4 regions of the Micromonospora reichwaldensis genome follow, and region 1 is predicted to be linked to each of the others. Evidence: riboswitches for the same ligand, from Rfam matches in the RefSeq annotation. Region 1 holds a riboswitch; each other region holds the start of a gene.
The links. A riboswitch is a leader RNA that binds a small molecule or an ion and turns the genes downstream of it on or off. The one in region 1 is predicted to bind cyclic di-AMP.
Positions count from the first base shown of each region.

Region 2: it holds a riboswitch for cyclic di-AMP, as region 1 does, so the genes downstream of both, RM555_RS12590 (coiled-coil domain-containing protein) here and RM555_RS17765 (C39 family peptidase) in region 1, are expected to answer to the same signal.
Region 3: it holds a riboswitch for cyclic di-AMP, as region 1 does, so the genes downstream of both, RM555_RS01485 (C40 family peptidase) here and RM555_RS17765 (C39 family peptidase) in region 1, are expected to answer to the same signal.
Region 4: it holds a riboswitch for cyclic di-AMP, as region 1 does, so the genes downstream of both, RM555_RS04410 (coiled-coil domain-containing protein) here and RM555_RS17765 (C39 family peptidase) in region 1, are expected to answer to the same signal.

Region 1 is NZ_JAVRFL010000020.1:7,577-10,812, forward strand. It holds gene RM555_RS17760 (acyltransferase family protein) at 1-683, shown strand, start outside; cyclic di-AMP (ydaO/yuaA leader) riboswitch at 1,002-1,142, shown strand; gene RM555_RS17765 (C39 family peptidase) at 1,372-2,217, shown strand; gene RM555_RS17770 (alpha/beta fold hydrolase) at 2,323-3,066, shown strand; gene RM555_RS17775 (MFS transporter) at 3,113-3,236, opposite strand, start outside.
Region 2 is NZ_JAVRFL010000012.1:118,479-121,714, forward strand. It holds gene RM555_RS12585 (SRPBCC family protein) at 1-247, shown strand, start outside; gene RM555_RS12590 (coiled-coil domain-containing protein) at 335-1,420, opposite strand; cyclic di-AMP (ydaO/yuaA leader) riboswitch at 1,434-1,565, opposite strand; gene RM555_RS12595 (cation diffusion facilitator family transporter) at 1,719-2,636, opposite strand; gene RM555_RS12600 (HelD family protein) at 2,713-3,236, opposite strand, start outside.
Region 3 is NZ_JAVRFL010000001.1:312,117-315,352, forward strand. It holds gene RM555_RS01480 (N-acetylmuramoyl-L-alanine amidase) at 1-957, opposite strand, end outside; cyclic di-AMP (ydaO/yuaA leader) riboswitch at 1,197-1,330, shown strand; gene RM555_RS01485 (C40 family peptidase) at 1,343-2,383, shown strand; gene dcd (dCTP deaminase) at 2,455-3,033, opposite strand; gene RM555_RS01495 (pyridoxamine 5'-phosphate oxidase family protein) at 3,112-3,236, shown strand, end outside.
Region 4 is NZ_JAVRFL010000004.1:136,063-139,298, reverse strand. It holds gene RM555_RS04415 (YibE/F family protein) at 293-1,642, shown strand; cyclic di-AMP (ydaO/yuaA leader) riboswitch at 1,809-1,940, shown strand; gene RM555_RS04410 (coiled-coil domain-containing protein) at 1,944-2,960, shown strand; gene RM555_RS04405 (carbonic anhydrase) at 3,059-3,236, opposite strand, start outside.

The DNA.
Region 1 (3,236 bases):
TCATCCTGGCGCTCTGGCCGGCCCAGGCGCTGGTGCCCGAGGAGAGCCGCTGGTGGTTCACCCAGGTCTTCCCGCCGGTGCGGTCGCTGGAGTTCTGGATGGGCGTCGCCGCCGCCGAGCTGATGCGGCGTGGCCGGTGGCGTGGGCCGGGCCTGCCGCTGGCCAGCCTGCTCTTCGTGGCGACCTGGGTGGTCGCCGCGCAGTGGGTCCGCGCCGAACTGTGGGCGGCGCTGCTCTCGGTGGCGTACATCCTGGTCATCGCCGCGGCGGCGGACGCGGACGTGCGCGGGCGGCGCTCGCCGTGGCGGTCCCGGCCGATGGTCTGGCTGGGCGAGGTCTCCTTCGCCTTCTATCTGGTGCACGTCCTCGTGATGATCACCGTCCTGCGGCTCACCGGCGACTGGGGCGTCGGCTTCACCGGCTGGTGGGGACCGGCGGTGGTGCTCGGCTTCCTGCTGTTCAACCTGGCCCTGGCCGGCCTGTTGCACCGTCTCGTCGAGACGCCGATGATGCGGCTGCTCACCCCGCGCAGGCCGGCCCGGACGCCGCGGGACGGGGACGGCGCCGGGAAGGACTCCGGCGGCCCCGGGGCGGCGCCGGGGGATCGGGGCAGCGCCGTGCCGCGCCCCCGGGCCGCCGGCCCGCAGGACGACCACCGACCGACGTACGCCGACTCGCGCTGAGCGCCCCGGCGGTCGGAGTGTCCGCCGACGAAATCCCGACCGTTTCGGTGACGCCGGTCACCACGTCGGCGAACCGGTCATCGGGCGCGTCCGGGCCGAATCCCGCCGGGGTTTCGGCGCCGATGTCCGCCACTTGTCCCGTTGTCGCCCGGAGGTGCGCGCAGAAACGGTCGTCCCATTGAGTCACGTCAGTGGCGAAGTGCCCGCAAAAATTGTCTCCCGATCAAGGTTTAGGCAGGTGGGACGGGGTTGGCAGGGCGCGGACCGGCCAGTAATGTCGGCGCGTCCGGTGCGGTACCCGATCGCCAGAGGCGACGCCGCGCCGACCCGCCTAATCGTGAACGACGAACCGGGGACCCAGTGCTCGTTGGGGTGAATCCGTGGGCCGTTGGCCCGTGGTAGGGCGTTCTTCCCGCCCGAATCCGTCAGCTAACCCGGTCGGCGGTGTCGGAAGGAGTTCCATCCTCATGCCACACCCGTACACCCCTCGGTTGTGCCGCCGTCTCCACGGCGCCGCGGTGATCGCGCTCGTCCGCCCGCAGGTCCTGAGCTGACCCACCGGTCACCGTCCGTCGCCCGGCGTCCCGGGCGCATCCCCTGAGTGGCCCACCACCCGCCCGGACGCCCGTCCGCGCGGTCGGTCCGCCCTGCCCTCGGCGCGGACCGACGGCCGCTCACCCCCGAGCCCGTGGAGGAAACCGTGAAGCACCACCTCAAGCGACAGTTGCGTCGCCTCACGTCCGAGCGTCCGTACCAGCTGGCCGCCGCGTCCGCCGCGGCGCTCGTGCTGGCGTCGGGCACGGGCGCGCTGCTGGCCGGAGCCGACGAGGCACCCGCCGCCGCGCAGGCCCCGGTGGCCGCGACCGAACTGCGGGACGACGCGGCGGCCTCGCGCAGCCAGACCCGGGTCGCGCCCGCCCCGTCCCGCGCCGCCCCGGCCGCGTCCAGCGCCGCCCCGTCGGCCAGCGCGTCCAGCGCCGCCCCGGACCCGGACCTGACCCGCAAGCCGGCGCCGCCGAAGCCTCCGGCCGCCAAGAGCCTGGACTACGACTACCAGGCCCAGACCACCTTCTACAACTGTGGTCCGGCGGCCGTCCGGCACGCCCTCAGCGCCGCCGGCATCGCGCGCAGCCAGGACGCCCTCGGCGCCCAGCTGGGCACCGACCAGATGGGCACCGACTCGGCCCAGGACACCACCCGCGTGCTGAACGCGACGGTGAAGGGCGACCCGTACCGGACCCGGATGATCCCCGGTGGCGCCGCCACCCCGGCCCAGATGGACCGGCTCCAGGCCGACGTCGTCGCGGCCATCGCCGACGGGCGGGGCGTCGTGGTCAACGTCGCCGGCAGCGCCACCGACACCGACGGCGGCTGGCACTCCTTCCCCGGCGGCCACTACGTCGCGGTGGTCGGCTACCAGGACGAGGGGCGGCTGGTGAAGATCGCCGACTCGGCGAACCCGGCGACCGCCTCGTACTGGATCAGCACCATCGCCCTGGCGAACTGGGCCGCCACCCGCGGCTACTCCGCCTGAGCGACCCCGTCGGGCGCCGGCTCCCCTACGCGGGGGTCGGCGCCCGATGTCGTGTCCGGGTCACGGCCCTCGCCCCCGGCGTCCGGTGGGTGGCACACTGCGCCCATGGTCGATGAGTCGGGTGACCGGGACGGCCGGCGGGTGCTCCTGCTGCTGCACGGCATGGGCGCGACCGGCGACGTGTGGCTGCCCTGGGCGCCGCTGCTGGAGCGTCGGTGGGCGGGGCGGTGGCTGGCACCGGACCTCGCCGGCCACGGCTGGTCGCCGCCGCTGCCGGAGTACTCGTTCCCGGGGCTGGCCGCGCGGATCGCCGCGGGGCTCGCGGCGGGGGACCGGCTCGTCGTGCTGGGGCACTCCCTCGGCGGGGTGGTCGCGCTGGCGCTGGCCGCCCGCAGCGCCGGGCTGCCCGTCGACGCCGTGGTCGGGCTCGGCATCAAGGCCGTCTGGTCGCCGGCGGAGCTGGCGAAGGCAGGTGAGTTGGCGGCCCGGCCGGTGACCTGGTTCGCCAGCCGGGACGAGGCGGCCCGCCGCTACCTGCGGGTGGCCGGCCTGACCGGGCTCTTCGCCCCGGACCATCCCGTCGTGGAGGCGGGGCTGCGGCAGGTCGACGGCCGCTGGCGGCTGGCGATGGATCCGGCCGCGTTCGGCGTGGGCGCGCCGGACCTGCCCGCCCTGCTGGCGGCGACCGACGTGCCCGTGCTGCTGGCCCGCGGCGAGCACGACCCCATGGTCACCGACGCCCAGCTCACGGAACTGGGGGTGCCGGTCGCCGTCCTGCCCGGCCTCGGGCACAACGCCCACGTCGAGGCCCCCGAGGCGGTCCTGGACCTCGTCGAGCCGTACCGCTGATCCGTCTGCCGTCCCGGGGCCGCGCGGCGGGGGACGTGGCCGACGATCAAGAGCCGGCGGCCGCCGGTGCCTCGGGGCGTGCGGCGGGCACCTCCCCGTGCCCGGTCTCGCCCTGGTCCCGGACGCGTGGTGGTCGGATCGCCGTGATCGCGACGGCGGAACCCGCGGCG
Region 2 (3,236 bases), on a different contig from region 1:
CCTCGTCGACGATGCCGACGAGATCGTCACCGTGGCCCGGCAGTGGCCTGCGACCACGGTGCGCAACCACACCCGGCTGCGGGCGGAGCCCGACGGCATGGTCCGCATCGAGGTCGAGATCACCCTCGCCGCGCCCGCGCCGCTCTTCGGCTACGCGTTCCGCCAGGCCCGCGCCGCCCACCTCAAGCTGGCCGCCCGCCTCGCCACGGCCCTCGACACGAGCCCGCCCGGGTCGCCGGCCGACTGACCACCGGACGGGCCGGCAGTGGCCGGAGGCGACGGACGCTGGCGCGCCCCGGTGACCCGCGACGGGCGGGGCACCGGGGCGCGGGCGTCAGTAGACCGACAGGTGCACGTGGTTGGTGTGGTCGCTGGACGGGTCGCCGTTGGCCCCGCTGTACGACTTCCAGCCGCTGCTGGGCAGCCAGATCTGCCTGTACCAGATCACGTAGAGCACGGCGAGCCGGTCGGCGTTGCGCACGAAGTACGCCGACAGGTTGTTGCCGTACGTCCGGTCGCCGCCGGTGGCGTCGCCGCCGAAGCCGCCCTTCTGGGCCGCGAAGTCGCAGGCCCGGCCCTTCGGGTGTTCGCCCGAGCCGCCGGGGCGGTAGCAGGAGACGTAGCGGGTGAAGCCCGCCGCCTTGGCCTGGTTGAGCGCGTGCAGGGTGCGCGGGGTGATGCAGCCGTTGGCGGGGGTCGGGTCGTTGACGCTGCACGACTCGCGCGGCCAGGAGCCGTCGGAGTTGCGCGGGGCGGCCTTCGCCGTCTTGCTGGAGGTGCCGCCCGGCGAGGTGCCCGCCCCCGTGGACTGCTGCCGCTGTTGCTGCTGCTCGCGGTTGGCGACCGTCAGCGCCCGTTCGGCCTGCTCCTTGCGCTTGGCCATCACGGTGACCTGCTTGCGCTGCTCCCGGATCTCGCCGTCCAGGGCGAGCTTGGTGCGGGTGGACTGGTCCCGGGTCTCCTGGAGCTCGCGCAGGGCCCGGTCCTCCTTGGCGGCCACCGCGTCGAGGGCGGCGGCGCGGTCCATGAAGCCGTCCGGCGAGCTGCTGTTGAGCAGGGCGGACGCCACGCTGAGCCGGCCGGTGCGGTAGGCCGCCCCCGCGATCTCGCCAACCTTGGCGGTGTGCGCGGCCAGCTCGACTTCGGTGGTCTTGAGCTGCGCGGCGAGCTGCTGCTGCCGCTTGGCCGACGTGTCCAGGGCGCGCTTGGCGTCGAGGTAGCCCTTGCTGGCGGCCTCCAACTGGGCCCGCAGGGCGGGGGTGCCGCCCTCCTCGTCCTGGCCGGGGGCCGCGGCGAGCAGGCCGGTCCGGGTGGCGGCCGCCGCCGGGGCGGCGGTGACCGGGGCCACCGCGGCGCCGAGGGCGAGCATCGTGGCGATCAGGGCCGCCGTCCGGGCGGCACGTCGTCGTACAGGTGCCATCACTGGCATACACGTGTCCTTCCGTCAGCCGCCGACCGGGTTAGCTGACGGGTTCGGGACGGAAGATCCCTACCGCTGACGCGGATGCACCCCACGAACTTGGTTCCCCGGTTCGCCCCGCCGGGCGATTAGGCGGCGGCCACCGCCGGCACCGGTGGGTGCCGCCTGGCGGAGGCCGAAGCCGAGCCTACCGGTGCCGGTGTGACTGATGCAGCGCAGGTGACGCAGGGTGTACGCCCACTAACAGTCAAATCCGGCATAAGCGCACAATACTCTCCCAGATTTAAGGTTGTCCTCATTACCACTCAACCGACCCGCAGGCCCCGCGCGACGCTCCGGGCTCGATCTGCAACGTGGCGTGCTCGATGTGGAAGTCGTCGTGCAGCGCGGCCCGGGCGGCGCCCAGCACCGCGCCGACCTCCGCGCCGGGTGCCATGGTCAGGTGGGCCGAGGCCACCTCCATCCCGGAGGTCAGCGTCCAGACGTGCAGGTCGTGCACCTCGGCGACGCCGGGCACGGCGGCCAGCCGGTCGTGCACCGCGGTCACCTGGAGGTGCTCCGGCGCGGCCTGCACCAGGATGCGCAAGGCGGCCCGCCCGAGCCGCCAGGTGCGCGGCAGGATGAACACCCCGATCGCGACCGCCACCAGCGGGTCCGCCCACCACCAGCCGGTGGTGGCGATCAGCAGCGCGGCCCCGATCACGCCGAGTGACCCCAGCAGGTCGCCGAGCACCTCCAGGTACGCGCCGTGGACGTTGATGCTCTCCTTCGCCCCGGAGCGCAGCAGCGCGAAGGCGCCGATGTTGGCGAGCAGGCCGAGCGCGGCGACCACCAGCATCGGGCCGGCCAGCACCTCCGGCGGGTCGCCGAAGCGGCGCACCGCCTCGATCACGACGTAGACCGCGACGCCGGAGAGCAGGACGGCGTTGGCCAGTGCGGCCAGCACCTCCAGCCGGTAGAGGCCGAAGGTGCGCTGCGGGTCGGCGCCCGCCCGCCGGGTCGCGGCGATCGCCGCGAGCGCCATGCCGATGCCGAGCACGTCGGTGAACATGTGCCCGGCGTCGCTCAGCAGGGCCAGCGAGCCCGTGCGGAAGGCGGCCACCGCCTCCACCACCATGAGGCCGGCGAGCAGCCCGAACGCCGCCCAGAGCCGGCCCCGGTGGCGGTGCGCGGCATTCGCCACCGACCCGTGATGGTGGTCATGACCTGCGCCCACGCGCCCACCCTCCGTCAGGCGTCCGGATTCGCGTTCAATCTATGTTCACATCGCTATGTATGCAAGTAACGGCGGCTCAGCCGATCGGGTCGACGGTGGTCAGCCGCTGGGTGGCCCGGGACAGCGCCACGTACAGCGTCCGCACCCCCGACCCCGGGTCGGCCCGGATCTCGCCCGGGGCGACGAGGACGACCCCGTCGTACTCCATGCCCTTGGCCTCCAGGCTGGTCACCACCTGCAAACGTGGCGCGCCGAGCCCGCCCAGCCAGCCCGCCACCTCGTCGCGGCGCGGCACCGGCGTGATCACCCCGACGGTGCCCTCGACGTCGGCGAGCAGCGCGCCGGCCGCCGCCACCACCGCGGCCTCCAGCTCCGCCGGCGGCACCGACAGCGCGACCGGGTCGACGCCGGTGGAGCGCACCGCCCGGGGCAGCGGCAGGTCCGGGTGCAGCCGGCGGATCTCGGCCGCCGCCACCGCGAAGATCTCCGCCGAGTTGCGGTAGTTCGTGGTGAGGGTGAAGTGGTGCCGCTTGCGCCGGCCCAACGCCTGGTCCCGGGCCCGGGTCAGCTCCTCGGGATCCCCCGTCCACGCCGTCTGCG
Region 3 (3,236 bases), on a different contig from region 1:
CTTCGGGTCCTTGACCAGGTTGACGCTGGGGCCGAAGTAGCCCTCGGTGTCGTGGATGACGATGTACTCGATCTTCTGCTGGGTGGGACGGTTCCCCAGGTCGTGGTTGCCGTAGTCGCCCAGGGTGGGGCCGTAGTTCTCGTACGGCGCCGGGATCCACTCGCAGGAGATGTCGTCCGGGCACTCCAGCCCGTCCGGCCGGGCGAGCTTGCGCAGGCGCAGCCGGTCCAGCCAGGAGCGGTCCGGCTGGACCGCCTGGCCGGCCAGCGTGACCCGCTGCCCGTCGTCGGTCACCCGGCTGTCGCCCGTGGCGATGGTGGCGTACACCTCGTTGGCGAAGGCCGCCGCGGCGTCGGCGCTGTCCGCGCCGGAGTACCGGGCCACCGCGCCGTACCAGGCCGCCGGGTCGGTGCCGGCGCCGACCGGGGCACCGATCTCCTTCTGGTACGCGGCCAGCAGCGCCGCGCCGCCCCGGATGTTCGCCGTGACGTCCGTCCGCAGCGACTCCTCGCTGGCGCCGGTCAGCCCGGCGGCGGCGTCGACGGTCCGCAGCGCGGCCTCGGCGGGAGGTGACGCGGCAGGCGGCTCGTGGGCCTCGGCCAGGGACGGGCGGGAGTCGTCGCCGCGCGGGTCCTCGGTGCCCTCGTCGTGGTGCGTGCCGCCGGCGAGGGCGGCGACGTGCTCGGCGTCGGTGAGGTGCATCGGTCCGTAGCCGCCGCTGGTGCTCGGCGTGCCGGCGTTGGTGTCCCAGCGGGACTGCAGGTAGGAGACCCCGAGCAGGACGCTCTCCGGTACGCCGTACTCGGCGGCCGCGGCGGCGTACTGCTGCTGCCGGTCGGTCACCGGCGCTGCCGCGGCGGCGGACCCGGCGGCGGTGAGCGGCGTCGCCGCCATGGCGGCGGCCACGGCGGCGGCCAGCAGGACGCGTCTGCTCCTCGATGTCGCTGACAGGTGCATCAGACCCCCAGTTCGGACGGGCAAAGGTGGGGTCACCTTCGCCCCACCCGCCGCCTCTGGTCAATACCTTTCCGTCAGACACTTCAGAAGGAAGGAAATCTTCGTCGCCCGGGTTGCGGATCCGGCCCGACCCGGGTGGGTACGGAGTGTCACTGCCCGTAGGGTTGCGGATCGATAACGGTCGTCTCTACTCTGGTCATTCGTCGGCCGGTGACATTCCGTCCAACCAGGGCGGTGACGGTCCGACACCGCCGAGTCGCTCCCGAGCGAGCCGGGGACCCAGGTTCCCCGGGGTGAATCCGCAGTCCTGCGGTAGGGCGCCCCTTCCCGCCCGAACCCGTCAGCTAACCCGGTAGGCGGTACGGAAGAAGGAGTACGAAGCCCGGTGGCACACCATGCCCCGCGGCCACCGTCGGCCCGGTCGGCCCTCGCCGACCCGGTGACGGCTGCGCCGCGTCCACGCTGGTACCGCTGCACCACCGCCCTCGCCGCCCTGGCCGCGTTCGCCGTCGTCCTGACCGGCGGCGCCACGGCGGCCCACGCCGAACCGACGGTCGCCGAGATCGAGCGGCAGATCGACGAGGACTGGAACAAGCTCGAACCGATCATCGAACGGCACAACGCCACCAGACAGGACCTGGCTGCCAGGCGGAAGCAGGCCGACGCGCTCGCCGCGCAGATCGGGCCGCTGGAGAAGCAGGTCGACCAGGCGATGGAGAAGGTCGGCGCGCTGGCGGCCCGCGCCTACAAGGGCGAGAACGTCTCCGCCGTCAACGCCCTGCTGGGCAGCCGCTCACCGAGCGAGATGATCGGGCAGCTCGAACTGCTCGACCAGTTCGCCCAGCACCAGCAGCAGGACGTACGGCAGGTCGCCGAGCTGCGCGACCGGCTGGCCGCCAAGAAGGCGCCGCTGGACGAGATGGTCGTCCAGCTCAGCCGCACCGAGGCCCAGCTCGCGGCGAAGAAGAAGCAGATCAACGCCGAGATCGACCGGTTGCAGAAGCTGCGGCTGCGGGTCTACGGCAACGGCGGCGGCGGGCCGCTGCGTCCCGCCCCCTGCCCGGCCGGCTATCCCGGCGGCCCGGCCGGCACCGCCGTGAAGTTCGCCTGCGCGCAGATCGGCAAGCCCTACGTCTGGGGCGCCGAGGGGCCGAACTCGTACGACTGCTCCGGGCTGATGCTCGCCGCGTGGGCGAAGGCGGGGGTGTCGCTGCCGCACAACGCCGCACAGCAACGGCGGGCCACCGCGACCGTCAGCCGGGGCGAGCTGCGCCCGGGTGACCTCGTCTTCTACTACAGCGACCTGCACCACGTCGGCATGTACGTCGGCGGGGGCTGGGTGGTGCACGCCTCCCGCGCCGGGGTGCCGATCAAGATGAAGAAGGTCGACGACGGCCCGATCCACAGCTACGGCCGCCCCGGCTGAGGTGTAAGGAAGGGCACCTTCCTAACGGATTCGGTAGAGGAAGGTGCCCTTCCTAACGCACCGCCGCCGGGTCAGCGGGTGGGCCAGGTGCGCCAGTGCTGCCAGGAGCGGCTCGGGGTCGGGCCGCGCTGCCCCTGGTAGCGCGAGCCGTAGACGGCCGAGCCGTACGGGTGCTGCGCCGGCGACGAGAGCCGGAAGATGCAGAGCTGGCCGATTTTCATGCCCGGCCAGAGGGTGATCGGCAGGTTGGCGACGTTGGACAGTTCGAGGGTCACGTGACCGGAGAAGCCCGGGTCGATGAAGCCCGCCGTGGAGTGGGTGAGCAGGCCGAGTCGGCCCAGTGAGCTCTTCCCCTCCAGGCGGCCGGCGAGCTGGTCGCCGAGCGTGATCACCTCCAGCGTCGAGGCGAGCACGAACTCGCCCGGGTGCAGCACGTACGGCTCGCCCTCGGGCACCTCGACCATCGACGTGAGGTCGTCCTGCTGCTGCGCGGGGTCGATGTGGGTGTAGAGGTGGTTGTTGAAGACCCGGAAGAGCTTGTCCAGGCGTACGTCGATGCTGGACGGTTGCACCAGCGCGGGCTCGAACGGCTCCAGCGCGAGCGTTCCCGCCTCGATCTCGGAGGCCAGGTCGCGGTCGGAGAGCAGCATCCGCACACCTTAGCGACCGACACGCGTGACCTGCGTGTCGGAGTGCATCTTCGTACAATTGTTCGATAGAATGCCGGCATGGCTTCCTGGTCCGAATTCGCCGCCGACGAGCCCCGCCTCGCCGACGGGATCCGCCTCCTCATGCAGCAGTACGGGCCGGGCTTCGGCTACCTGGCCACCGTCCGCGCCGACGGCGGTCCCCG
Region 4 (3,236 bases), on a different contig from region 1:
AGAAACGCGGGCCCCACGGCGACGCCATTCCTCCGACACCACCCGCACGACCTGCGCCCGGATGTCGGGGTGGCTACCATTCGGCCGGTGGCCCTCCGGATTCCGCACCGCCCGCCCCGCGCGCCCCGCCGGGCGGCGGCCCCGCCCACCCGCGACCGGGCGGGGGCCCAGGACCGCGGTACGTGACCGCAGCGCCTCCCGGAAGCGATCCCCGTCCCGGCCACGCGGCGACGGGTGAACCGACCGGCCCCGCCGGCACGTACCCCGCCCTGGATTCGTAGGGAGACACTCGATGGGCGCCGACCACACCCGTCCCGCTCCGTCCGCCCCGCCCGGGGTGCGGCGGATCCTCGTCGCGACGGTGGTGCCCCTCTTCGTCGCCACGCTGATCGCCGCCCTGGTGCTCTGGCCGTGGGACGCGCCCGACCCGGCGACCGGCACCGACGCACCCCGCTACCACGGCACAGTGACCCGGGTGGTGACGGAGCCGTGCCCGCCCGCCCCGGAGGCCCCGGAGGGGAGCCCCGACGCGCCGCAGGGCCCCTGCGGCACGGTCACCGTACGGGTGCAGGACGGCCCCGACGCCGGCCAGCAGGTGGAGACGCCGGTGCCCGCGGGCCCCGGCGCGCCGACCGTCGCCGTGGACGACGAGATCATCCTGGTCGAGCTCACCGACCCCGCCGACCCCACGGCCAGCACCTACAACATCGCCGAGCACCAGCGCGGCAAGCCGCTGGTCTGGCTGGTGGCGCTCTTCGCGGCCGCCATCGTCGCCTTCGGGCGGTGGCGCGGGCTGGCCGCGCTGGGCGGCCTGGCGGCGAGCTTCGCCATCCTGCTGACCTTCGTGCTGCCGGGCATCAGCGCCGGGAACCCGCCCCTGCTGGTCGCGGTCGTCGGCGCCGCTCTGATCATGTTCGTGGTGCTCTACCTGACCCACGGCGTGACGGCGCAGACCTCGGTCGCCGTGCTCGGCACGCTGGGCAGCCTGGTGCTGACCGGTGTCCTCGGCACGATCGCCACCGCCGCGACCCACCTGACCGGGTTCGGCTCCGAGGACGCCACCACGCTGTCGATGTACCAGGCCGACGTCGACCTGCACGGGCTGCTGCTGGCCGGGATCATCATCGGCTCCCTCGGCGTGCTGGACGACGTCACGGTGACCCAGGCCGCCACGGTCACCGAGCTGGCGCACGCCAACCCCGGGCTGTCCCGGACGCAGCTCTACCGGGCGGCGACCCGGGTCGGCCGGGCGCACATCGCCTCGACGGTGAACACCATCGTGCTGGCGTACGCCGGCGCCTCGCTGCCGGTGCTGCTCCTGCTGACCGCCGACTCGCGGGCGGTGACCCAACTTCTCACCAGCGAGTTCCTCGCCCAGGAGATCGTCCGCAGCGCGGTCGCCACCCTGGGCCTGATCGCCGCCGTGCCGCTGACCACCGCGCTGGCGGCCCTGGTGACCACGGCCGGCCGACGCGGCGGGGACGCCACCGACCGCGCCGCGCCCGCGACCGCGCCGACGCCCCGGCCGGCGACCGACCGGTCCGAGGCGCTGGAGGCCCTCAGCGGGCCGCGTGGAGACACGCCGGCCGCCACGCCCGCCGGATGGCCCGACGGGGGCAGAAGTACGGACACCGCATGGTGACGCTCCTCAGCGTGACCGAACAGGACGTCCGGGCTGATAAACGCATCACTGGTCACCGTCCGCCATTACGAAATAACGCATTTAGTCGGCTTAGGGACGTAGATCCCCGGGAGCGTTCTCGGGTAACCTCGCTGCCGGTCACCGCCGAAGGCGCGCAGCGGCGCCTGCGGTGCCGCCGCCCAATCGCCGCGAGGCGAACCGGGGACCCAGGTACGTGGGGTGAATCCGCGCCAGCGGTAGGGGCCACTTCCGCCCCGAACCCGTCAGCTAACCCGGTCGGCGGTCGACGGAAGGGAAAACTGTGACGGCACCCCTACGCCGCTGGTTGACGCCCGTGGTGGCCGTACTCGCCGCCCTGGCGGTCTTCGCCGGACCTCTCCCGGCGGCGGCCGCGCCCACCCCGCCCAAGCCCTCCGGGCACGGGGACGACGAGCCCAAGCTGCTCGACGACCTCATCGAGGCCCGGAACCGGTCCTTCGTGCAGGCCAAGGCGAAGCTGGCGAAATCGAAGAAGCGCCAGCTCGAACTGGCCCTGGAGGTCTCCCGGGCGCAGGCCGAGCTGAACGCGCTGGCCCCCCAGGTCAGCCAGATCGCCGCCCAGTCCTACCGCACCGGGCGGATCGGCGCGGTGTCCATGCTGCTGGACACCGCCAGCCCCGACTCGTTCGTCAAGCGCGCCGCCGCCCTCGACGAGCTCAATCTGGTCAACTCCAAGAAGCTCGCCGAGGTTAACGCGGTCAAGGACCGCGCCGAGCAGGCCAAGCTGGCGCTCGACACCGAGGTCCGCGAACAGCAGAAGCTGACAAACGAGATGGCGCGCGGCAAGCGGGAGGCGGAGAAGGCGCTCGCGCTGGTCGGCGGCAGAGGGCTGACCAGTGGCAAGGTGGTCGCCACCTCGCCGGTGGCGAAGATCGCGCCGGGACGGACGGCCGACGGCGACTGGACCCCGCTGTCAGCCACCGAGGACGACCCCACCACCTCCGGCCGCATCACCGCGCGCACCCTGCACATGTACAAGGAGGTCAAGCGGGCCGGCTTCAACCGGTTCGTCGGCTGTTACCGCCCCGGCGGGCCGTACGAGCACCCGAAGGGCCGGGCCTGCGACTGGTCGCTGCAGAAGAGCGGCTTCTCCCCCTGGCACAACGACGACACCTACATGTACGGCAACAACCTGACCGCGTTCCTGGTCCGCAACGCCGACCGGCTCGGCATCTACTACGTGATCTGGAACAGACAGATCTGGTTCCCGGCGACCGGCTGGAGTTCCTACAGCGGTCCGTCGAACCACACCGACCACGTCCACGTGTCACTGCTCTAGCCGGGACCACACGTACACAGAGGGCCGCCCCGCCGGACGCGGGAGCGGCCCTCTGCCGTCATGCGGGCCCGCCGCGACGACCTGCCGGGCGGGCGGAGTCAGGCGAGCGCGGCGCTGGCCGCCGCCTCCGGCGCGTCGGCCGTGCGGGCGGGCACCTCGGCCACCGTCCGCACCTCGCCGGCGGTCAGCCGGTACGACATGCCGACCACCCCGCAGCGGCCGGCGGCCACCTCCGCGGCGAGGACGGCGGAGCGGCCCAGCATCGCCTCGACGGTG